DNA from 4 places in the Kitasatospora sp. NPDC101183 genome. Region 2 is predicted to be linked to each of the others. Evidence: riboswitches for the same ligand, from Rfam matches in the RefSeq annotation. Region 2 holds a riboswitch; each other region holds the start of a gene.
The links. A riboswitch is a leader RNA that binds a small molecule or an ion and turns the genes downstream of it on or off. The one in region 2 is predicted to bind cyclic di-AMP.

Region 1 (2,189 bases), on a different contig from region 2:
ATCGATGGACGGCACGTGGCATCTCCTTGCGGAAGCAGGTCCCGGCCGACCGGGGTGGTGATGTCGGCGGGAGGATTGCGGAGTCGTTACGACCAGAGCCTAACCGCCCGGGCCTCCACGGCCACGTCGGCCTCGGTCCCGTCTCAGCGTGTGGCCGTGCTACCCACCGGTAGTTCACCTGGGCGCCCCGGGTCGGCAGCCCGATCCCGGGCGAACGCGGACGAAGGGGCCGGCCCTGCCGGCCGGCCCCTCTGACGTCCGGTCGGCTCAGCCGAGGTGCAGCACCTGGCCCGGGAGGATCAGGTCCGGGTCGCCGCCCACGGTGGCGCGGTTGCCGGAGTACAGCGACTGCCAGCCGCCGGAGACGCCCTGGGCGGCAGCGATGGTCGACAGGGTGTCACCGGAGCGCACGGTGTAGTCCCCAGCCTTGGGCGCGGCGGCCTGCGGGGCGGCGTGCTTGGGAGCGTACGACTGCGCGGCGGGCTTCTCGGCCGCCTTCGGGGCCGCGTGCTTCGGGGCGTACGACTGGGCGGGCTTCTCCTGCGCCGGCTTCTGGGCCTGCTGCTGGACGGGCTTCTGGGCCTGCTTCTGGGCCTTGGGCGCGGACTGGGCCTTGGTGTCCGAGGAGGTGTCGACGGAGGCGGCCGGGCCGCCCTTGCTCAGGCCGGCCTTCTGGGAGCAGACGGGCCAGGCGCCGGGGCCCTGGGAGGCGAGCACCTTCTCGGCGACGGCGATCTGCTGGCCCTTGCTGGCCTGGTTGGCCTGCGCGGCGTAGGAGGTGCCGCCGTACGCCTTCCAGGTGCTGGAGGTGAACTGCAGGCCGCCGTAGAAGCCGTTGCCGGTGTTGATGCTCCAGTTGCCGCCGCTCTCGCACTGGGCGACGGCGTCCCAGGTGGAGGCGGGGGCCGCGGAGGCGCCGGTGGCGGTGAGGAGCGGCAGTGCGAGTCCGACGCCGGCCACACCGGCGACGGCGATGACCTTCTCGGCCTGGGTGCGACGACGGTGACGGCCAGATCCAACGAGCAGCATGAAGAGGTCCCTCTCCGCACGCCTGCGAGGTGAGCTGTCGGGTTCGGACCGGGAGGTGGCCCGGCCGCCGTGACGCGGAGTCGGCTCCGCGCGGGCGGCTTCACCCCAAGCCGTGGGGACGGCAACAAACCTGGGTCCCCCGCCCCTGCCCAGGGTTCTGGTCGGTTTCCCGTGGCGCGGCGGGCAGGATTCGGCGTTCCGCGTTCGGGGTCCGCAGCTGCGAACTCCACGGAGACTAGACAGATCATCAGCTCGATCACAAGCTCATCTCGCCGATATCACACAGAAATCACGGCCAGTGGTCGCTCGCCTACGCACGGCGCCGGTTTGTCCGATTTGATGCGTGTTCACACCCCGATCGACAGGCTGCCGGCGACGCCCCGTCAGCGTGTCGGTGTCTCGAAGGACGTCAGGGAGTGGCCGGAACCGCGTGCGGGGAGCGGATTTCCGGGCTGAATTCGACCGGCAGTTCCCGCAGTCCACGCATGATCAGACCGCCGCGCCAGCGCAGGTTCTCCGGCTCCTCCGCCAGCCGTACGTCGGGCAGCCGGGAGAGCAGCGTGGCCAGCGCCGCGCGGCCCTCCAGGCGGGCCAGCGGGGCGCCGATGCAGTAGTGGATGCCGTGCCCGAAGCCCAGGTGGGGGTTGTCGGCCCGGGCCAGGTCGAGGGTGTTCTCGTCCGAGAACCTCGCCGGGTCGCGGTCGGCCGCCGCGAGCACCACCAGCACCGGGTCCCCCACCGGAACGGACACCCCGCCGATCGACAGCGGCTCGGTCGCGAACCGCCAGGTCGCCAGCTCCACCGGCCCGTCGTAGCGCAGGAGTTCCTCGATCCCCGTCTCCAGCAGGGCGCTCTCGCCGCGGGCCACCGACTCCTGGAGCAGCCGGCGCTGATCCGGGTTGCGGAACAGGGCGTAGGCCCCGTTCCCGATCAGGTTGATCGTGGTCTCGAACCCGGCGAAGAGGAGGATGAAGGCCATCGCGGCGGCCTCGTTCTCCGTCAGGTGCTCGCCGTGGTCGCTCGCCCGGATCAGGCCGGAGATCAGGTCGTCCCCGAGGTCGGCGCGCTTGCGGTGGATCAGCTCCAGCAGGTAGGCGCGGATCTTCTTCACCGCCCGCCCCACGCCGCCGCGTTGGCCGCCGTGGTGGCGGATCATCGCA
Region 2 (2,189 bases):
GGCACGGTCGTCGGCGGGCGGGTGGAGGCGCGCAGCACGGAGGACCCGCAGGGGGACGGGCAGCCGTTCGACCTCACGGTCGCCGATCCGGCCGCCCGTTGACCCTGCGGGCCGACGGAACCCCTGGACGGAACCCCTGGACGGGTCCCCTCTAGCGGTAGACCCGCACGTAGTCGGCGGAGAAGGTGAGCGGGGCGCTCCCCTGCGGCGCGGGGTGGTACTTGCCCGCGCCCACCGACAGGTTGAGGATCAGGTACGCCGACCAGTTGGCGCCCACGCCCTTGCCGTCCGAGAAGACCTTCACGCCGTTGACGTACCAGTCCACGGAGTTGGCGCCGTAGTACGTGCCGATGGTGACCCACTGGTCCTTGGCGACGGCCTTGGCGTCCGTCCAGTACTCGGGGTTGCTCGGGTTGACGTGGTTGGTCAGCTCGAGCAGGTTCGGGTTGTCGGGGTGGTACTCGAAGGAGTCGATCTCCCCGTTGCCGTCCTTCCACGTCCAGAAGGCCGGCCAGGCGCCGGTGCCGGCGGGGAGCTTGACGCGGGTCTCGGCGTAGTCGCCGGTCTTGACCTGGAAGCCCTCGGCGGAGCCCTCGGTGGTCAGGAAGCCGGTGTTCCAGGACTGCTGGCCGTTCTCCAGCGCCGGGCCGCCGGGGGTCGCGGTGAAGGTGGCGACGCCGTTGGCGACGGTGACGTTGTTCTTGTTCAGCCAGTCCAGCTTGTTGTCGCCGGGGTTGTGGTTGCCGTACTTGTACGAGCTGCTCTTGTCGCCGACCCAGCGCTGGCCCCAGGCGATCGGGCCGTTGAACTCGTCGGACCAGGTGAGGGACTTACCGGCCACCGGGGAGGTCGGCGCGGCGGTGGGCGCCGTGGTCGGGGTGGCGGACGGGCTCGCGGACGGGGTCGCGGTGGGCTTCGGCGTGGGAGTCGGGGTCGGCGTGGGAGCCGGGGTCGGCGTCGCCGTCGCGGAGACCACGAGCTGCTGCGCGGCCAGGTTGTGCCAGGCGCCCGCCTGGTCCTGCCAGAAGCCGAACTGGGTGTACGTCCCGGCGGGCAGGCTGCGGGCCGCGCTGGTGAAGGTCGTGCCGGTCGGGCAGATCCGCACGTTGGAGGCGTTGCCGGGGAAGTCCAGGTTGGTGCCCGCGGCGTCGCGCACGCCCACGCCCACCGTCTTCGCGGTGAAGCAGGAGGAGGAGTGCAGGGCGAGCGAGGCGGTGGCCGCCTTGCCCGGGGTCATCGTGGCGGGGGTCAGACGGTCCTGGGTGACGGTCGGGGCGGTCGCGGCCTGGGCGCCGGTGGCGGCCGGGAGGCCGATCAGGCCGGCGCCGCCGATGGCGAGCGCGCCGGTGGCGGCGAGGGCGGCGGTGCGACCGCGGTGGGAGGGGAGGGCGTGGCGCGGGGCGCGGGCCCGGGCAGGCTTGTGCATGGCTGTCCTCTGCGACGCCTGCGAGGTGAGCTGTCGGGTTCGGGCTGAGGAAGCCCGGCCGCCGGTGGGAGGCGGCTTCACCCCGAGCCGCGGCCGCACGCGGGAGCGCGCAGGGCCGGGCACTGACCTTGGGTCCCCCGCTCCCGTCCACGGTGGTGCTCGACTGCCCGCCGGCGGGTGGACGGGACTCGGCGTCCCGGCGGCGGGGTCCGCGGGGGCGGACGACCTTTGCAGGCTAGGCAGGCCGTGCGTGGGCGGACAACCCTCCGGGGCAGGTTGTCGCGCACTTCACAGTGGTGTCGATCAACCACACTGCGTGGCGGGCGAGTTGATCACAGCCGTCCGGCCCGTACGGACACCGCCGCACCCGTACCGCGAAAGGACGCCCTCCCTCCTGCGCCCCGTCGGATAAATTGGAGGCCTGACATCTTCCGCAGTGCACAAGAGCCCGCCAGCTCGACCGAGGAGCCGCCCCGCCATGACCGCGTCCCTGCCCGCCTTCGCCGGCCGTACCTACGTCTTCCGGGTCGACAACGGCGCGGCGTTCCGCAACACCTACTCGGCCGACGGCACGCGGCTGCGCTGGGAGGGGCTCGGCGAGTCCGCGGGCCAGTGGGAGGACGTGCCGCTGCACGTCGCCGAGGTCGCACCGGACATCTACTTCGTGAGCTGGACGGAGCGCAGCGGGCTCACCGTCAGCCACGTGATGGACCTGGCCGGGCTCACCGTCCGGGCGTTCTGGACCTTCGAGGGCGAGGGCGGC
Region 3 (2,189 bases), 200 kb from region 2:
GTTCGCCATCGCCACCGCCGCGGACGGGGTCGTGCTGACCGTCGTCGGCGGCGAGGAGGCGGCGGCCGCGGCCGGCATCACCGGTGTGCTGCTCGCCGCCCGCCTGGCCGTCCCGGTCGTCGCGGCCGCGCTGGACGTCCCCGGCTCGGTGGCCGGCGCCGTGAACCACCTGCGCGAGACCGGCTCCCAGCGGCCCGCCCTGGCCCCGCTGGTGATCGGCCCGGAGGCGGACTCCGAACTGCTCGCCACAGCGGCCGAGGAGACGGGCTGCCCGTCCGCCGCGCCGCTGGGCGCCTACCCGACGGTGGGGCAGCTGATCGCCTCCACCTACCTGGCCTCGCTGCCCGCGCCCACCGCGGAGGCCCTGGCCGAGGCCGCGGCGGCCTCGGAGCCGTCACAGGCGCCCCGGGGCGCCCACGCGGCCGTCCAGGCGCCCGTGGAGGGCTGACAGGGCGCACGCACGCCCCCGGAAGGGGCCCGCGACGGCTACGGCCGCCGCGGGCCCCTTCCGCATTTCCGTTTACCGCTTCCCCGCTTCCCTGGTTCCCCGCTCAGCCATGAAGGGCGTGATGTCCGTTCTGGTCTCTTTTGTCGACGAATACGGGAATTGATCCGGCGCCCGCATCGTGGACGCTTCCCCGCCCCGGCGGGCGCGCCCCCTGCGCGCTCCGACGCTCCGTCACCGCAGAACTGAGGCGGAGCCAGTTCCGGGAATTCGGCGTGACCTTGCCAATAAACGATCATTTCCGATCATGAAATGCGCTCATTCGGCTATTTTCTAAACCCCGTGATGCGCATCACAGCTATTTGCAGATTGAAGTTCCTTCTGCTTAACGTGCTCCCCGTTCGTGACCACACGGACCCAGTTCATCCGCGACGCCGAGTCCTGCCGTCGGATGTCCTGGCAGCGCGAAAACGCATCACGGCAGGAGCGGGGGAACCACAGGTAAGTCGCCCTCGGCCGCTCTTCGGAACGGCCCGGGGCTAGGGGTGAAGCCGCGCAGCGCGCGGCCGGGCAACTCCAGCCCGAATCCGACAGCTCACCTCGCAGGCGTGGGAGAGGACCGCGTCTTCATGCTGCCCACCAACGGCACCCGCCTGTCCAGCCGCACCCGTCGCGTGATCGCCACCCTCGGCGTCGCGGGCGTCGGCCTCACGATCCCCTGCCTCACCACCACCAGCGCCTCCGCCGCCTCCGTCGCGACCTGGGACAAGGTCGCCCAGTGCGAGAGCACCGGCAACTGGAGCATCAACACCGGCAACGGCTTCTACGGCGGCCTGCAGTTCACCTCCAGCACCTGGGCCGCCTTCGGCGGAACCTCGTACGCGCCGCAGGCCAACCAGGCCACCAAGGACCAGCAGATCGCCGTCGCCGAGAAGGTCCTCGCCTCGCAGGGCCCCGGCGCCTGGCCCGTCTGCTCCGTCCAGGCCGGTCTGACCAAGGGCGGCGCCGCCGCCTCCGTCGACACCTCGGCGGCCGCCAAGCCCGCCGCGAAGCCCGCCAAGCCGGCCGCCCCCGCGCAGTCGCAGTCGCAGGACCAGGCCGGCTCCGCCGCCTCCGGCACCTCGGGCAAGGGCGCCTGGGCCCAGAAGAAGGCCCAGCAGGCCCCGCAGGCCCCCGCCCAGCAGGCCCCCGCCCAGCAGGCCGCCCCGGCGCCGCAGGCCCAGGGCGACTACACCGTGGTCGAGGGCGACTGGCTGTCCACCATCGCGGACAAGCACAACGTCCAGGGCGGCTGGCAGCACCTGTACGACCTCAACCGCGCCACCCTGACCGAGGGCCCGGACGCCATCTACCCGGGCCAGAAGCTCAGCTTCGACGGCCAGGCCCAGGTCTCCGCCGCCCCCGCCGCCAAGTCCGGCTCGGACTTCGGCTGGTTCAACCGCTCGCAGAAGTCCGGCCAGCCCGCGAACGGCGGTGCCGTGAACGCCAAGCCGCTCGCCCAGGACCAGGCCGCCAAGCCGTCCAAGCAGGCCCCGGCCCAGCAGCAGGCGCAGCAGCCGGCCCAGACCGCGACCGGCAGCATGGCCGCCGCCGTCTCCTTCGCCCAGTCGAAGGTCGGCCAGGCCTACGTCTACGGCGGCACCGGCAACGGCGGCTGGGACTGCTCCGGCCTGACCCAGGCCGCGCTGCGCGCCGCGGGCGTCTCCGTCCCGCGCGTCGCCGCCGACCAGGCCGCCGCGAGCAC
Region 4 (2,189 bases), on a different contig from region 2:
GGCCATCTTCCGCAGGTAGAGGCCCCAGGAGGCGGGCCAGTGGACGAGCATCGCGCCCATCGCCGTCATGACGGCCTTCATCAGGCCGCTCGGCGGGTTCTCCACGAAGGCGTCGATCAGCGCGATCCCGGCGACCCGCTCCGGCGCGTCGATCGCGGCCCGGACGACGGTGGCGCCGGTGTAGGACTGCCCGACCAGGACGGCCCGCTCGATGCCGAGGTGGTCGAGGAGGGCGAGGGCGTCGCCGGCGATCGCGGCGGGGGAGTAGTCGTCCCAGGCGATGGAGCTCTCGCCGAAGCCGCGCAGGTCCATGGTGACGACCCGCCGCCCGGCGGCGGTGAGCAGCGGCCTGAGGTGGCGGTAGGCGGTGCGGCTGTCGAGCATCCCCGGGAGCAGGACGACGGGGAGGCCGTCGCCCTGCCGGGTGTCGTCGTAGGCGATCCGGCCGCCGGGGAGGTCGAGGTGGCCGGTGGCCGGGGTGGCGGTGCCGTTCATGGGGAATCTCCTCGCTCCGGGGTTCGTGCTGCCGATAGCCATAAAGCTAAGGCTAATAGCCTTAGCCGTCAAGCGGTCGGCGACACGGCCCCGTCAGGGCCCCTGGAACGGGTCGTGCTCGGCCAGCAGCTTCTCCAGCCGCGCCTGGTCGACCCGGGCGACGGTGTCGCCGGCCTCCTGCCGGTCCCGGATCACCTTGGCCAGCGTGAACGCGGAGGTGACGGTGTAGAGCAGGCCCACCCCCAGGAAGGCGCGGACCCACCCCCCGACGGGCAGGTAGGCGATCCCGACGGCGAGGGCCGTGCCGGAGATCGCGAAGGAGAGGACGGCCTGGATGTAGTAGGCGGCCGTCGTGCGGCTCTGCATCGGTGCGCTCATGGCGCCCAGCATGCTGGCGCCCCGGCCCTCGCACATGAGTACCGGTACTCAGTCGGGGCCGTGCGTGCGGCGCCCCGCGTGAGGGATCGTTCGTTGACGTCCCCTCACGGGCTTCCCGTTCGTCCCGGACGAACGGCTTGGAATCAGAGCCTCCTCGGATTAACGTTTGATAACGCAGCGCGGTCGTCAACGCCGTACCCAGACGGCACCGTGCGCCGTCGCCTAATCCCGCCGACCGGCCTCCGGGCAGGTCAGGGAGCCGGGGAACCACGTTCCTTGGGGTGAATCGGCGGGGCTCCGGCCCGGCCGTAGGAGACCTTCCTGCTCCGAACCCGTCAGCTAACCCGGTAGGCGCGAGGGAAGGAAAGGAGCGCGCCCCCGTGGCGTCGACGCACACCCCCGCAGCCGGAATCCAGCTGCTCGACCACCCCGGTCACCCCGGCCACGACGGCTTCGAGCCGGACGGCACCGGCCCCCTCGGCGCGGCCCCCGAGGCCGAGGCCAACCGCCACCGGATGCCGCGTCAGACCCGCGGGGCCTCCCCGCTGCTCGGCGTCACCGCCGTCGCCGCCACCCTGGGCGCCACCGGCTTCGCCTCCGCGACCCCGGCCGCCGCCCCCGCCGTCGAGGCCCCCGACGAGACCCCGGTCGCCCTCGCCGCCGACCCCGGCCTCGCGCTCGCCGCCCGCATCCAGCAGCAGGCCGACAGCCAGCGCACCGCCGCCGAGGAGACCGCCCGCCTCCAGGCCGCGAAGGAGGCGGAGGCCAAGGCCGCCGCCAAGGAGGCCGAGGCGAAGAAGGCCGCGGCGGAGGCCGAGGCCAAGAAGGCCGCCGCCCTCACCCTGCCGGTCGCCGAGTCCGACTACCGCCTCTCCGCCCACTACGGCCAGAGCGCCCGCTACTGGGCCCACCTGCACACCGGCCTGGACTTCGCCGCCGACACCGGCACCCCGGTCATGGCCATCGGCCAGGGCGTCATCACCTCGGCCGGCTGGTCCGGCTCGTACGGCTACCGCATCGTCGAGACCCTGCCCGACGGCACCGAGATCTGGTACTGCCACCTCTCCTCGATCATCAAGGGCTCGGGCAGCGTCACCGGCGGTCAGCAGATCGGCAAGGTCGGCGCCACCGGCAACGTCACCGGCCCGCACCTGCACCTGGAGGTCCGCCCCGGCGGCGGCGCCCCGGTCGACCCGGAGTCCTGGCTCCAGCAGCGCGGCGTCAACCCGTAACGGACGTCCGGACGTACGGACGTAGGCACGGAAGGGGCCCCGGCGGGCCCCTTCCGTGCCCGTCCTACCGCCCCAGGTACGCGT

Region 1: another riboswitch for cyclic di-AMP. It lies ahead of ACIRRS_RS12510 (transglycosylase family protein); the one in region 2 lies ahead of ACIRRS_RS23890 (hypothetical protein).
Region 3: another riboswitch for cyclic di-AMP. It lies ahead of ACIRRS_RS24710 (transglycosylase family protein); the one in region 2 lies ahead of ACIRRS_RS23890 (hypothetical protein).
Region 4: another riboswitch for cyclic di-AMP. It lies ahead of ACIRRS_RS15855 (M23 family metallopeptidase); the one in region 2 lies ahead of ACIRRS_RS23890 (hypothetical protein).

The regions. Positions count from the first base shown of each region.
Region 1 covers NZ_JBIWOW010000007.1:355,199-357,387, reverse strand. The annotation lists gene eno (phosphopyruvate hydratase) at 1-15, opposite strand, end outside; gene ACIRRS_RS12510 (transglycosylase family protein) at 268-1,029, opposite strand; cyclic di-AMP (ydaO/yuaA leader) riboswitch at 1,035-1,202, opposite strand; gene ACIRRS_RS12505 (cytochrome P450) at 1,439-2,189, opposite strand, start outside.
Region 2 covers NZ_JBIWOW010000017.1:5,419-7,607, reverse strand. The annotation lists gene ACIRRS_RS23895 (hypothetical protein) at 1-102, shown strand, start outside; gene ACIRRS_RS23890 (hypothetical protein) at 152-1,426, opposite strand; cyclic di-AMP (ydaO/yuaA leader) riboswitch at 1,427-1,591, opposite strand; gene ACIRRS_RS23885 (MoaF-related domain-containing protein) at 1,905-2,189, shown strand, end outside.
Region 3 covers NZ_JBIWOW010000017.1:201,458-203,646, reverse strand. The annotation lists gene ACIRRS_RS24715 (hypothetical protein) at 1-448, shown strand, start outside; cyclic di-AMP (ydaO/yuaA leader) riboswitch at 907-1,067, shown strand; gene ACIRRS_RS24710 (transglycosylase family protein) at 1,054-2,189, shown strand, end outside.
Region 4 covers NZ_JBIWOW010000010.1:23,517-25,705, reverse strand. The annotation lists gene ACIRRS_RS15865 (alpha/beta fold hydrolase) at 1-495, opposite strand, end outside; gene ACIRRS_RS15860 (YiaA/YiaB family inner membrane protein) at 589-873, opposite strand; cyclic di-AMP (ydaO/yuaA leader) riboswitch at 1,083-1,241, shown strand; gene ACIRRS_RS15855 (M23 family metallopeptidase) at 1,254-2,105, shown strand; gene ACIRRS_RS15850 (hypothetical protein) at 2,170-2,189, opposite strand, start outside.